One region of the Rhizobium sp. SEMIA 4085 genome, then DNA from elsewhere that is predicted to be linked to it. Evidence: riboswitches for the same ligand, from Rfam matches in the RefSeq annotation. Region 1 holds a riboswitch; the other holds the start of a gene.
What was found. Region 1 has a riboswitch for glycine ahead of gcvT (glycine cleavage system aminomethyltransferase GcvT). Riboswitches for the same ligand answer to the same signal wherever they lie in the genome.
Positions count from the first base shown of each region.

Region 1 (7,297 bases):
GGCGCAGTTCGCCCTCCTCGTCGCTGCCCCAATGCTCGATCGTCCAATCCTCATCGAGATGGGCAAGCGACCAGACCTCGTCCATGGTCAGATGGTGCTCGGCAAACGCCAGCGCCAGAATGGCCGACCCGGTTAGCGTCGTTATCGTGTGAAGGGAGGCAAGTGCCAGCGCACTGTCGTGTCTGCGCAAAGTGACGTCGAAGGCTGCGACTGCTTCGCGCGGCTGCTCGTGATGCATCACGCCTTCGATCAGGATGAAGCGCGCGCCGAGATCATTCGCCGCCCAATCGAGAACCGGGTCCCACTGCTCGGTCTGGCGCTGCACCAGGAGTTCCGGTCCTTCGGCGCGGTAGCAGAGATGATCGCTCGAGGAAAACCGCAGGATGTCTTCGAAGACGGCTTGCGTGTCCATCGCAACGCCGTCGAGCGCGGTATTGACGAGGCGTGTCACGGGCATGGTCGCCGGGTCAATCACTTCCGCCTGTGCATCCCACTCGGCGGCGAGGAGCGCAGCCAGAGCCTCTGTCGGCACTGCCAGAACCTGTTTGGCGGGCGTGCGCACGACCTTGCCGTCAAGCGCGATCGCCAAGCCGTCATCCCGCTCGGCAACCGTGACGTTCTTGTAGAAGCGTTTCGGCAGCGGCCTTTTCATCTGGATCTGCGCGCGGCGGATCGGATCGGGGTGGCTCAGTCCTTCGGAAAGGTCGTTCAGCAGGTCGCGCATGGCGTCACCTCAAAAATGGTCAAGCACGTCATTCGGATGGTAAGCGACAGTATCGGCGCCGGCGGCAATCAGGTCGTCAACGCTGGCATAACCCCAGGATACACCAATTGCCTTTGCGCCTGCTGCCTTTGCCATCTGCATATCGTAGACAGCGTCGCCGATGACAATGGCATCAGCGGCCTTCATGCCCGCTTCGTCACAGCATTCGGTCACCATGGCCGGATGTGGCTTCGATGGACAATCGTCAGCCGTCCGCGAGACGATGAAATGCGGCGCGAAACCGTGTGTTTCGAGGACATTGACAAGCCCGCGGCGCGACTTTCCGGTGACGGCGCCGATCAGGATGTCTTCCCGTGCGGCAAGCCCGTCTATCATCGGCTTTATTCCGGCGAAAAGGGGCACATCCATGCCGGGCTCCTGCCTGACATTCATGTAGATCGACTTGTAGTGAGCCGTCATGGCGATCGCCTCGTCATCGACATGCAGCTTGCCCTGCATGCGGGCAATCGCAATGTCGAGCGTCAGACCGATGATCGATTTGGTGCTGGAAAGATCCGGCCGTGAATGACCGAATTGAACGAAGGTTCTGGCCATCACCTCATGTATCAGGGCGGCACTGTCGACCAACGTGCCGTCGCAATCGAAGAGAACAAGCTTCATTCGTCAATCCTCTCCGCACCGGCAAGATCAAGGCCAAGAAGGTTCCAGGTCTGCACCATATGCGGCGGCAGCGGCGCTGTGATGCGCAGGCGTCCGCCTGCAGGATGCGGGATGTCGATATGACGGGCATGCAGGTGCAGTCGCTTCTGGATGCCGCCGGGAAAGTCCCAGTTCGGGTCGTCGATGAAGTATTTTGGATCGCCGATGATCGGATGGCCGATATGCAGCGCATGAACACGAAGCTGATGCGTACGGCCGGTATATGGCTCCATCTCGAGCCAGGCCAGGTTTTGCGCCGCCGTTTCGATGACGCGGTAGTAGGACACGGCATGATCCGCACCCTCCTCGCCGTGCTTGGCAATGCGCATGCGATCGCCGTCGGCAGTCGCTTCCTTGACGAGCCATGTGGAGATCTTGTCCTCATGCTTGCGTGGCACGCCCTTCACCAACGACCAGTAGGTCTTCTTGGTGTCGCGTTCGCGAAAGGCAGCCGTCAGCTTCTGAGCGGCACCACGTGTGCGGGCAATGACGAGCACGCCCGATGTGTCGCGGTCAAGCCGATGCACGAGCCGCGGCTTCTCGCCCTTCGGGCTCGTCCAGGCCTCCAGCATCTGGTCGATATGACGGGTCAGACCGGAACCGCCCTGCACGGCAAGTCCAGCGGGCTTGTTGAGCACGATCACCTTGTCGTCCTCATGCAGCACCATACGCTGAAGTAGTTGGTGATCGCTGGAATGCTTCAGATCCTTCCCGGCGATCGGACCACTCTTGACCTTCGCATCGACATCGAGCGGCGGCACGCGAACCATCTGGCCCGGCTGCACACGCGCGTCGGTCTTTACGCGTCCACCGTCAACGCGGACCTGGCCCGAACGCAGGAGCTTCTGAAGCTGGCCGAAGCCGAGGCCAGGGAAATGGATCTTGAACCACCGGTCGAGCCGCATTCCCGCCTCGTCGGCATCCACCTTGATATGTTCGATTCCGGCCATTCTTGTTCTTTCGGAAAATCTTGGGCGCGCCATGCGCGGCTGTTGCCGGTGGCTTTAGAGCATTTTTCTTCGCGCGGAAACTGCCTTTCAGATCAAAGCGCGCACAAGCGCTAGACCAGCCATGACAGAGGCAATCGAAAGCCCGACGCTTGCGGCGACGTAAAGTCCGCCGGCGACTGCCTCGCCCCGCTCGAAAAGCGATATCGCATCCAGAGAAAAGGCCGAAAAGGTCGTAAAGCCGCCGAGGAAGCCGGTGATAAGCAGCAGGCGCATCTCGACGGAGGCGTTGAACCGGCGCGCGATCATTTCGGCAAAAACGCCAATCGCGAAACAGCCAACGATGTTGACAATCAGCGTGCCCCACGGAAAGCCGGGCCCCAGGAGCCGCAGCGACCATTGGCCGACATAATATCTCAAAAGCGAGCCGATAGCGCCGCCGGCGCCGACAAGAAGAGCCTGGATCATCGTTCTGGTTTTACCTGACGAATTGACCGTTTCCAATTGGATGAGAAGAAATCCCACCGTTCAATTAAAATGCGAATGGTTTCCTTAGCCGCGCACGAACCGGCGATGTGTATCAAACGTCCTATGACACAGGTCGTCACCATATCCGCGAGCACGGCCGCCGCCGCATTCGAAACGCTGAGGATTGCTCCCCGCGTGCCGACGAGCATGGCGGCAAAGGACGCGCGCCGGATCGCAGACCGTCAGCTCAAGGGCCGACATGATCAGGAGCTGAGCGAAACGGCAAGCATTATTCAGTCGACCGAAGTGGCGCTCGACCTGATGGCCAAGGGCAACAAGCAACCGCAGGCAGGATTGCAGCAGGCATTGAAATCCTACGAGGATTTTTGAATTTCTCACCTTTGGAACGCAAATGGCCCGCGGCGACTGCCGCAGGCCGTTTGCTGGTTATTTTCCCTGGGCCGAGAGAACCTTCAACGTCACGTCGATCTTGCCCGCCTTCTCAAAGGTGAGCGTCACCGGCACGCTCTCACCCTGCTTGAAAGGCGCCTTCACCTTCTGGAACATCAGATGCAGGCCGCCAGGCGCTAGCTTCACCGTCCCACCCGCCGGAATAACAATCCCATCCTTCAGTTCACGCATCTTCATGACATTGTTCTGCATGGCCATTTCGTGCATCTGAACTTCGCCCGCGGAAGGCGAGGAAACGACGACGAGCTTGTCGTCGGTCTTGCCGTTATTCTTGACAGTAAGGAAGCCACCGCCGACTGGCTGGCCGGGCAGCATTGCCTTCGAAAATGCGCCGGAGATTTCGAGGTCGCCGAGTGTTATAGTGCCGCCTGCTGCAGCATTCATGTCCATCCCGGCCATGTCGCCGTGATCATGGCCATTGTCGTCACCGGCAATGACCTTCAGCAACGGCGCAGGGCTCTTAAGCCTATGGGGATCGCCGCCATCGGTTGCGAGCTGGTCCCATGCCTCGGCCGCATCGCCGCAAAGCTGCTTCACCGGAAAGGCGAGCGATGTTCCGGCATCCACGCCCGAAACCTTGCCTTGGATCACGAAGGTATCGTAAAAATCGTCCGAGAGGTTGCCGCCCTTCCAGCGTATTTCGACTGCGCCGGATTTCACCTTGGTGCCGTGATTGTCGTAGGTCTTCTGATAGTCGCCCTTGATCACTTCAAGTTCCCAGCCGGCCTTCGGCTGCGGCTTGGCAAATACAAAGCCTTCCGGCAGTTTCACCTGCACTTCGTTGGTGGGCTTGCCGTCACAGCCATGCGGTACCTGCAGCGTTGCCAGGAACGTCTTTTCCTGTGGGGCTTCCGGATCAAGAAAGGTGACATGCGCCTGCGCTGCCGTGAATGCGGCTGCGAAAACCAGAGCGGCAGCGCTGAGTGTCTTGATTGTCTCCATCGGGTATCTCCTCGCCGGCTGCAGCTCGCAAATGGCTGGCGCATCGGCATTGTCGTGTCATTTCGGTGGTGGCTGGAGATCAGGCCAGAACCGGCGGTGCCCTGGACTTCGGCCGTTCGACGGCGTGCACCCCGATGGGGGTGTCCGCAACAACCGGGGGGTTATGCAGCGTCGCGAACTCGAGATGCAGCCAGGAGCCGTTATCCGGCACCGGCAGGATGACGAAAGCCGTAAGCCGGCAGACTTCGCAATTCGGCTTCAGAGGGGCCCTCTTGCCGCCGCTGTCCGTCGCGGTCACGCAAAGCGAGGCCTGGGTGCCGTCCGGCAGGACGTATGCGGCGCTATTATAGTCCGCATCCGCCGCAGCCGCCTGCGGCGCCTGATGCGCAAGGCCAAGCATAAGCAAGCTCAGCGCACAGAGAATGCGCGTCAGCATGCCAGCGTTTCGGCCCGTTTTCATCATCTGGATCCTCATTAGCGGATTTCGCGATTAAGCACTTTATCCGAAAAAAGCAAAAGTCCATTTGACGCAGTTCAACACTTTGTCGAAAGACGGCGCGACAAAAATTTGTTCGGCGGCGACATTCCCCCTTGCCAAGAGCCTGCTCCGCCGGATAATTGCCGCAACCCTGTTGGGAGAATCCGGTCTACAGACGGCCGGTGCCGAAGGAGCAACCGCCCCGGAAACTCTCAGGCCAAAGGACCAGCAAGGGCAGACGGAACTCTGGAGAGAAGCGTTCTCGAAACGCTCGCCGAAGGGATAACAATCTCAGGCACAGGGACAGAGGGGGCTCGAAAGCAAGGCGTAGCCGCGCCTTCTGATTGAGCCCGCGCATGGAATTCCACGCGCAAACCCCGGAGGCGTCGTTGGACGATACTGCTGCCCTCAAGAAAACTCCGCTACACGCGCTGCATCTTTCGCTCGGTGCCCGCATGGTGCCTTTCGCAGGCTATGAGATGCCCGTTCAGTATTCGGCCGGCGTGCTGAAGGAACACCTGCAGACGCGCGCCGGCGCCGGCCTCTTCGACGTCTCCCACATGGGTCAGGTCGTCGTGAGGGCGAAGTCCGGCAGATACGAAGATGCCGCCCTCGCACTCGAAAGCCTCGTACCGGTCGACATTCTCGGCCTCGCCGAAGGCCGCCAGCGCTACGGCTTCTTCACCGACGAAAACGGCGGCATCCTCGACGACTTGATGATCACCCATCTCGATGACCATCTCTTCGTCGTCGTCAACGCCGCCTGCAAGGAGGCCGATGGCGCGCACATGCAAAAGCACATCGGCGACCGCTGCGACATAAGCCTTCTCGACCGCGCGTTAGTCGCGCTGCAAGGTCCGCGCGCCGTCGCCGTGCTGGCCGAACTCTGGGCGGATGTCGCCGCGATGAAGTTCATGGACGTGCGCCACTGCCGCTTGCACGACGTATCCTGTCTCGTCTCCCGCTCCGGCTACAGCGGCGAGGACGGCTTCGAGATCTCCGTACCCACTAACAAGGCGGAGGATGTCGCCAGGCGGTTGCTCGAACATCCCGATGCGCAGCCGATCGGGCTCGGCGCCCGCGATTCGCTGCGTCTGGAGGCCGGACTCTGCCTCTACGGCAACGACATCGACACCACCACAACGCCGGTCGAGGCGGCGCTCGAATGGGCCATGCAGAAGGCCCGCAGGACGGGCGGAGCGCGCGCTGGGGACTTTCCGGGTGCAGCACGCATTCTCGGCGAACTCGATAATGGTGCCACACGCCGCCGCGTCGGCCTGAAGCCGGAAGGCAAGGCGCCGGTGCGCGGGCATTCCAAGCTCTATGCGGATGCCGAAGGCAAGACCGAGATCGGCGAGGTCACTTCGGGCGGCTTCGGCCCGAGTGTCGAAGGCCCGGTTGCCATGGGCTATGTGCCGGTTTCGCATGCCGCCGTTGGCACCCAAATTTACGCTGAGGTACGCGGCAAGTATCTCCCCGCTACGGTCGCCGCCCTGCCCTTCATCACGCCGACCTACAAACGCTAAGATATTTCCAGAGAGGAACAAAACCATGCTGAAATTTACCGAAGAACATGAATGGCTGAAGCTCGAAGACGGCGTGGCGACGGTCGGCATTACGAATTATGCAGTCGAACAGCTCGGCGACCTCGTTTTCGTCGAATTGCCGGAAGTGGGCGCGACCTTTTCCAAGAATGACGATGCGGCCACCGTCGAATCCGTGAAGGCTGCCTCGGAAGTCTATTGTCCGCTCGATGGCGAGATCACCGAAGTCAACGAAGCGATCACTGCCGATCCGTCGCTGGTCAATTCCGACCCGCAGGGCGCCGGCTGGTTCTTCAAGCTGAAGCTCAAGAATCCGGCCGATGCCGATGGCCTGCTTGACGAAGCGGCCTATAAGGAGTTCACCGCGTAATGACGACGCCGACAGAATTCCAGTTTACCGACTACCAGCCCTACGACTTCGCCAACCGCCGTCATATTGGCCCGTCGCCGGCCGAAATGAGCGACATGCTGAACGTCGTCGGCTACAACAGCCTCGACAGCCTCATCGACGCGACCGTGCCGTCTGCGATCCGCCAGAGGGCGGCGCTTGCCTGGGGCGCGGCGATGACGGAGCGCGAGGCGCTCGACAAGCTGCGCGAGACCGCCAACAAGAACAAGGTCCTCGTTTCGCTGATCGGCCAAGGCTATTACGGCACCATCACGCCGCCGGTCATTCAGCGCACCATCCTCGAAAACCCGGCCTGGTACACGGCCTACACGCCTTACCAGCCGGAGATCAGTCAGGGCCGTCTGGAAGCGCTCTTGAACTACCAGACGATGATCTGCGACCTGACTGGTCTCGACGTCGCCAACGCTTCGCTTCTCGACGAAGCGACCGCTGCTGCCGAAGGCATGGCGATTGCCGAGCGGGTCGCGAAGTCTAAGGCCAAGGCATTCTTCGTCGATGCCGCCTGCCATCCGCAGACGATCGCGCTCATCCAGACTCGCGCCGAACCGCTCGGCTGGACCGTCATCGTCGGTGACCCCTTCAAGGATCTCGATCCGGTGGACGTCTTTGGCGCCA
Region 1 is NZ_JABEPH010000133.1:4,848-12,144, forward strand. It holds gene C9413_RS15170 (ATP12 family chaperone protein) at 1-724, opposite strand, end outside; gene C9413_RS15175 (HAD-IA family hydrolase) at 734-1,384, opposite strand; gene C9413_RS15180 (RluA family pseudouridine synthase) at 1,381-2,373, opposite strand; gene crcB (fluoride efflux transporter CrcB) at 2,461-2,838, opposite strand; gene C9413_RS15190 (hypothetical protein) at 2,962-3,228, shown strand; gene C9413_RS15195 (copper chaperone PCu(A)C) at 3,286-4,251, opposite strand; gene C9413_RS15200 (hypothetical protein) at 4,331-4,714, opposite strand; glycine riboswitch at 4,875-4,967, shown strand; gene gcvT (glycine cleavage system aminomethyltransferase GcvT) at 5,119-6,255, shown strand; gene gcvH (glycine cleavage system protein GcvH) at 6,281-6,643, shown strand; gene gcvP (aminomethyl-transferring glycine dehydrogenase) at 6,643-7,297, shown strand, end outside.

Region 2 (7,297 bases), on a different contig from region 1:
CATGTGCCGGCGTGTTGCTGAACGCGCCGTTGAAGGACCCGACCGCGGTGCGGGCGGCGCGGGCGATGACGATCGATGGGGTGCTCATGGTGGTCTCCTCTATGATCCGTGCGAAGCCGGCAGAGGCCGGCTCCAGCGTCTCGGCAATAAGCCGCAGGCCTAGTTGACGATGGTCGCCTCGGTGGCGCTGCGGATCTCGCTGTCGGTCACGCCCTCAGCAAGCTCGACCAGCTTCAGTCCGCCATCGACGACGTCGAGCACACCCAGATTGGTGATGATCCGATCGACGACGCTCTGTCCGGTCAGCGGCAGGGTGCATGCCTTCAGCACCTTGGATTCGCCGGCCTTGTTGGTGTGGTCCATGACGACGACCACCCGCTTGACGCCGGCAACGAGATCCATGGCGCCGCCCATGCCCTTGACGAGTTTGCCGGGGATCATCCAGTTGGCGAGGTCGCCGTTCTCGGACACTTCCATGGCGCCAAGGATTGCCATGGCGATCTTGCCGCCGCGGATCATTGCAAAGCTCTGCGCCGAGTCGAAGAAGGCCGAATGCGCCAGCGCCGTCACCGTCTGCTTGCCGGCATTGATCAGGTCGGCATCGATCTGGTCGTCCGTCGGAAAGGGACCGATGCCGAGCAGGCCGTTCTCCGACTGCAGCGTCACATGGACGCCTTCGGGAATATAATTGGCGACCAGCGTCGGAATGCCGATGCCGAGATTGACGTAAGTGCCGTCTTCGAGTTCACGGGCAGCCCGCGCCGCCATCTGGTTCCTGTCCCAGGCCATGTCTCTCTCCCCTTCCTTCAAGCCGCCGCGCGCGTGGTGCGCTGTTCGATGCGTTTCTCGTGCTGGCCCTGGAGCAGGCGATGCACATAGATCCCCGGCACGTGGATATGGTCGGGATCGAGGCTGCCGACTGGCACGATTTCCTCGACTTCGGCGACGCAAATCCTGCCGCAGGTGGCGGCCGGCGGATTGAAGTTGCGGGCCGTCTTGCGGAAGACGAGGTTGCCGGATGTATCCGCCTTCCAGGCCTTGACGATCGACAGGTCCGCGACAATCCCGGTCTCGAGAACATAGGTCTCGCCGTTGAAGGTCTTCTGTTCCTTGCCCTCGGCAACCACAGTGCCGACGCCTGTCTTCGTATAGAACCCGGCAATGCCGGCGCCGCCGGCACGCATACGCTCGGCCAGCGTCCCCTGCGGGTTGAACTCCAGTTCCAGTTCGCCGCTCAGGTACTGCCGCATGAACTCGGCGTTCTCGCCGACATAAGACGAGATCATCTTCCTGATCTGCTTGGTCTTCAGCAGCACGCCGAGACCGAAGTCGTCGACACCGCAATTGTTCGAGGCGATCGTCAAGTCCTTGGTGCCAGCCTCACGGATCGCGTCGATCAACAGCTCCGGAATGCCGCAAAGGCCAAAACCACCTGCCGCGATAAACATCCCGTCGAATAGAAGCCCTTCAAGTGCTGAATGCGGGTTGTCAAAGATTATGTTCATAAGCTCCCCATGGGTTCCCTTTTGCGGCTTACGATTTATTTTGCAGGTTTCAGACCGATGTGCAACAACTGTTTTAAAAAAAATCTTTTGATGCGTTTGTTCTCATTCGTCGTGCCCGAATGAGCGACTATTCGACGTTAAAGCTTAATGAGACAAACACTAAAAGAAAGGGGTCCTTGCATGCTCAACCATTGGGCGACGACCAAGGACATTGTTTAAGCAGTCACAGCAAGCGGCGCGACAGATCTTGGAGCATCCGCAGGGGTAGTGCTCGTTTAAATACCAGAGCTCGCCCCCAATGCCGGCGTGCATCCATTTAAATTCAAGCGGATCCGTCTCTCAGCGAACGAGGCCACCATCAAAGGTCGTTTCGCCGTGCTGCATAGAGTAGGCACGTCTATCTCGATCGGTGGATCCGAATTATCTGTCCAAATGGACGGTATTTCAAAAGCACGTGGTTTTGATCCCCACGTTTCAATTCCGAAAAGAGATTGTCGGTGACGATGCAAAACTCTCTAGTAAAAATGGGATGTTCAAAAGACTAGACGGGAGAGATCGGCGCCAGCCGACGCCGACGGAGCAACCCCCCAAGGAAACTCTCAGGCAAAGAAGACCGTCCTGTCGAACGATCTGGAGAGAGATGCCCAGAGCATCCACCGAAGGGGAACGCCGACCTTGCGACGTCGGCCAAGCTCTCAGGTAAACTGACAGATTTGGGGATCAGCCGCAGGCTTTACTCCCTGCACCCTTTGTCTTTTGGAGGCCTGAAAATGCCCAAGATTATTGTGATTGGCGCCGGCATCACCGGCGTATCGACAGCCTACGCCCTTCTTCAAGCGGGCCACGACGTTACTGTCGTGGAGAAGCAGCGATATGCCGCAATGGAGACGTCTTTTGCGAACGGTGGACAACTCTCTGCGAGCAACGCGGAAGTCTGGAACCACTGGTCGACCATATTCAAGGGCATCAAGTGGATGACACATCGCGACGCTCCCCTCCTAATGAATCCTACCCCGACATGGCACAAGTACAGCTGGCTGGCGGAATTCGTTTCGAACATCTCGCGTTATCGCGAAAACACCGTTTCCACAACGCGGCTTGCCATCGCCGCGCGGAAGCACATGTTCGAGATCGCAGAGCGCGAGGGAATAGATTTCGATCACGTACGTCGCGGGATCCTTCATGTATATTACGACAAGTCAGGCTATGATCATGCCGCCAAGGTCAACGAGATGTTGGTAGAGGGCGGTCTGGACAGAAGGCCAGTGACCACGGAGGAAATCCAGTCGATTGAACCTGCCCTCACCGGCGCCTTTTATGGGGGCTTCTACACCCCGTCCGATTCTACCGGGGACATCCACAAGTACACGACAGGGCTGGCCCGGATCTGTGAGCGAAAAGGGGCGACTTTCCTGTACGATGCGAGCGTAACCCGGGTGGAAAGGCGTGATCGGTTCCACGTTGCTTACGCCGCAGGGATGGCTTCAGGGAGCGCTCCTTCGGAGATCATCGAGGCGGACGGCATTGTCGTTTGCGCGGGCACGAGCAGCCGGAATTTTGCCTCGATGCTTGGAGATCGGCTTAACATCTATCCCGTCAAGGGATACTCGATAACCGCTCATCTGGAGGACGAGCTGTCGCAGAACTCTGCGCCGTGGGTGAGTATTCTCGATGACCGCGCCAAGATCGTCACCAGTAGGCTAGGAATGTCACGGTTTCGTGTGGCGGGAACCGCCGAGTTCAACGGGCTCAACCGCGACATCAGGGAAGACCGCGTCCGGCCGCTCGTTGACTGGACGCGCACGCTCTTTCCGGGAATTACAACAAACAAGGTCGTGCCTTGGGCAGGCCTCCGGCCCATGACGCCCAATATGATGCCCCGGGTCGGAAAAGGACGGCTGAATGGGGTGTTCTACAACACCGGCCACGGACATCTCGGATGGACGCTGTCGGCGGCGACAGCTGCCATGATCGCTGAGGCTGTAACCAAAGAATTTCCCGTCGACATGCGGCTGACCGCATAGTGCAGGAGGAACTATGGAAATCTCTGTTCACTCGGCGGAGCGTATCGAGATCGCGGGATTGCAGGTCGTTCGGGAGCTCCACGACTTCATGCGGGACGAGGCGTTGCCCGGCACGGGGATTGGCAACTCCGCCTTCTGGACGTCGTTTTCGTCGATCGTGCACGCTCTCAGCCCCCGCAACCGCGAACTCCTGAGGGTCCGTGAAGATATTCAAGAGAAGATCGACCATTGGTACCGCCGCAATGGCGCGCCGAAAGACCTTGCCAAGTACAAGGCTTTTCTCACTGAGATCGGCGATATCGCTTCCATCCCGGTCGAGCACCGCAGGATTGGTCATCAGGTGGCCGACGTTGCGCACCAGGAGCAGAGAGCGGGCACACAGCATGAACCGATTGCCGTCCGCGCTGGTGTATTCGACATCAGTTGCGAGCTTGCGCTTATAGACGAAATACCGGAAGGTATTAGGGACGCGATGGTGACGGCAGCGATTGCGCGGCACGACATCGGCGGGAGGGGCGGGTGCCACGCCAACTCGCCCGCCGGATCCATGTATGCGGTAAAGCCGAAGATGCACGGGCCAGAGGAAGTCGCCTTCGCGGTGGAGCTTTTAAGCCGGGTCGAGCAGGCACTGGGCATGGCGCCCGATCCCATCAAGATGGGCCTCATGGACGAAGCGTCGCACAACGGTGAACCTCAAGGAATGCATCCGCGCGGCGAGGAAGCGCATCGTCTTCATTAACACGGGTTTCCTCGACCGGACCGGCGACGAGATTCACACCTCGATGGAAGCCGGCCCGATGATCCGAAAAGCGGACATGAAAGACTCGCCGTGGATCTGCGCCTACGAAAATTGGAACGTCGACATCGGGTTCGCCTGCGGGCTTGACGGCCGAGCGCAGATCGGGAAGGGCATGTGGCCCATGCCGGACCTAATGGCCGCCATGCTCGAGCAGAAGATCGCTCATCCGATGGCCGGAGCGAACACCGCGTGGGTGCCCTCACCGATTGCCGCGACACTGCACGCCACGCATTACCACAAGGTCGACGTCCGCACTGTCCGGCGCACGCTGAAGAAGCGTGAGCGTGCGGGGCTTGACGACATCCTTACCGTGCCGATCGCTGCCAAGCTGGATTGCACACTGAAGGCCGTCAGAAGGAGCTCGACAACAACTGTCAGTCCATCCTCGGTTACGTGGTGCGCTGGATCGACCAGGGTATCGGCGGCTCCAAGATCCCCGACATCAACAATGTTGGATTGATCGAGGACCGTGCGACCTGCCGCATTTCCTCGCAACATATCGCTAACTGGATCCATCACCACGTCTGCACGCACGAGCAGGTATTGGAGACTTTGAAACGGATGGCGACCGTCGTGGACCGTCAGAATGCTGGAGATCCGCTGTACATGTCCATGACGCCTGACGTTGAAAACTCCAGCGCCTTCAAGGCCGCACGGGACCTGATCTTCAATGGCCGGAATCAGCCTAGCGGTTATACAGAACCAGTGCTGCATGCACGCAGGCTGGAGCTTAAGGCACGTCGGAACACCAACTCTTAAGGAAATGCAGAAATGACAACATTGAACCTGGAACGCGCGGCCGAGATCATTAGAGACCTTCTCCAGGGCTGGCGCGAAAGAGCTAAAAACTTTGGTCGGCTGGGTTCTTGATGCGGACGGTCATCTCATAGCTTTTCAGAAGCAGGATGGCGCTTCGATGCTCCGATTCGACATCGCCTTTGGAAAGGCCTACGGCGCGCTCGCCGTCGGATTCGGTTCCCGCTGGCTTGACAAGGCGTCAGCCGAGCGCCCTCATTTTGTTGCTGGCCTCAACGCCGTGTCTGGCGGCAGAATAGTGCCTGTGCCAGGCGGCGTACTCGTGCGTGATGCAAATGGAGCGTTGCTGGGCGCGGTAGGCATTACTGGAGACACTTCTGACAACGACGAGGCAGTGGCCATCGCGGCCGTCGAGGCAGTCGGCTTGGTGGTCCAGCCAAGCTGAGGGGTACGCTTGAGAACGGTTCACAACTGGGCACTGTGCGCAAATCATACCTCGCGTGCGCCGAAGCAGCTCTCCCGAATCCAATATCTGCAAGAAAGGGCGGGAAACCATCGCGCAGGTTGTTTCTCTTCGGCGGATTACCGAATGACTCCAAGTTCCTTACCAACTTCGGTGAACGCCTCTACCGCCCTGTCGATATCTTCGCTTGAATGCCCTGCAGACATTTGCGTGCGGATGCGCGCCTGGCCCTTGGGTACGACTGGGAAGGAGAAACCTATAACGTAGATGCCGCGCGTCAGCATCCTCGACGCCATTTGCTGCGCGATGGAAGCGTCGCCGAGCATCACGGGGATGATGGGATGGTCGGCGCCAGCGAGAGTGAAACCGGCCTTTGTCATCTTTGAACGGAAGCGCTCAGCATTGGCGTAGAGCTTTTCGCGCAAGGTATTGCCGCCTTCGATAATGTCGAAAGCCTTAAGCGAAGCCCCTGCTATCGCCGGCATCAGGGTGTTCGAGAACAGGTATGGCCGTGAGCGTTGGCGCAGCCACTCGACGAGCTCGCACTTACCTGACGTATAGCCGCCAGAAGCTCCCCCCAATGCCTTGCCGAGTGTGCCGGTGATGATGTCCACCCTCCCCTCGACACCGCAGTGTTCCGCCGAGCCGCGCCCGTGTTTGCCTACGAACCCCACCGCGTGGCTGTCGTCCACCATGACCATGGCACCATATTTGTCCGCGATATCGCACACGCCGCCGAGATTGGCGATAATCCCGTCCATCGAGAACACGCCATCCGTGGCGATCAGCTTGAACCGGCTGCCTTCCGCCTTCTTGAGCTCCTCTTCCAACGCCGCCATGTCATTGTTGGCATAACGGTAGCGCCTCGCCTTCGAAAGCCGCACGCCGTCGATGATCGATGCATGATTAAGCGCATCGGAAATGATCACGTCCTCTTCACCGAGCAATGTTTCAAACAGGCCGCCATTCGCGTCGTAGCAGGACGAGTAGAGAACCGTATCCTCCAGACCGAGGAAGGCTGAGATCCGAGCCTCAAGCTGCTTGTGCTTTTCCTGCGTGCCGCAGATAAAACGCACCGACGCCATGCCGTAACCGTAGCGGTCCAACGCAGTCTTGGCGGCTTCGCGCAAATACTCGTTGTCGGCGAGACCGAGATAGTTGTTGGCACAGAGGTTCAACACCCGGCTGCCGCCCGCCACCTCGATCTCGGAAGACTGCATCGATGTAACGATGCGTTCGGATTTGTAGAGTCCGGAGGATTTCAGTCGTTCTAACTCGCTCGATAAGTAGGAAATGAAGGCGCTTGTCATAAGTTTCTGCCGGTGAGATTGCAACACACAGGCGCCCCCCGCTTTTCCGGGTGGAGCCGCCTGTTCGACGATCATGGTTTTGGTTCACGGATACGCGACGGCGGTCGACCAAGCAGGGTCAGAATGCTTCTGCCAGTACAGATCCATCAGTTGGCGCGTCAGGTCACCAACCCTCCCATCTCCGATAGCCAATCCGTCGACTTGGGTAACCGGCATGATGCCTCCGGCAGTCGACGTAATAAACACCTCGTCGGCCTGCTTCAGCTCGTCGCGCGTTAGGTCCGCGGCGGTAACGCCGAGCTCAGTTTGCCTGCATAGGTCGAACACAGTCTGTCGCGTGATGCCAGGAAGAACTCCGAAGGCCGGCGTCTTAAGCTTGCCGTCTTTAACCGTGAAGACGTTGAACCCCGGTCCTTCGGCGATGTTACCGTTGGTATCCA
Region 2 is NZ_JABEPH010000241.1:1,357-8,653, forward strand. It holds gene C9413_RS21555 (acetyl-CoA C-acetyltransferase) at 1-88, opposite strand, end outside; gene C9413_RS21560 (3-oxoacid CoA-transferase subunit B) at 160-789, opposite strand; gene C9413_RS21565 (CoA transferase subunit A) at 807-1,505, opposite strand; glycine riboswitch at 2,042-2,131, shown strand; gene C9413_RS21570 (D-amino acid dehydrogenase) at 2,276-3,529, shown strand; partial or broken gene C9413_RS34555 (hypothetical protein) at 3,618-3,767, shown strand; partial or broken gene C9413_RS21575 (malate synthase G) at 3,963-5,087, shown strand; partial or broken gene C9413_RS21580 (heme-binding protein) at 5,100-5,529, shown strand; gene C9413_RS21585 (glycine C-acetyltransferase) at 5,667-6,857, opposite strand; gene C9413_RS21590 (aminotransferase class IV) at 6,942-7,297, opposite strand, start outside.
Region 2: it holds a riboswitch for glycine, as region 1 does, so the genes downstream of both, C9413_RS21570 (D-amino acid dehydrogenase) here and gcvT (glycine cleavage system aminomethyltransferase GcvT) in region 1, are expected to answer to the same signal.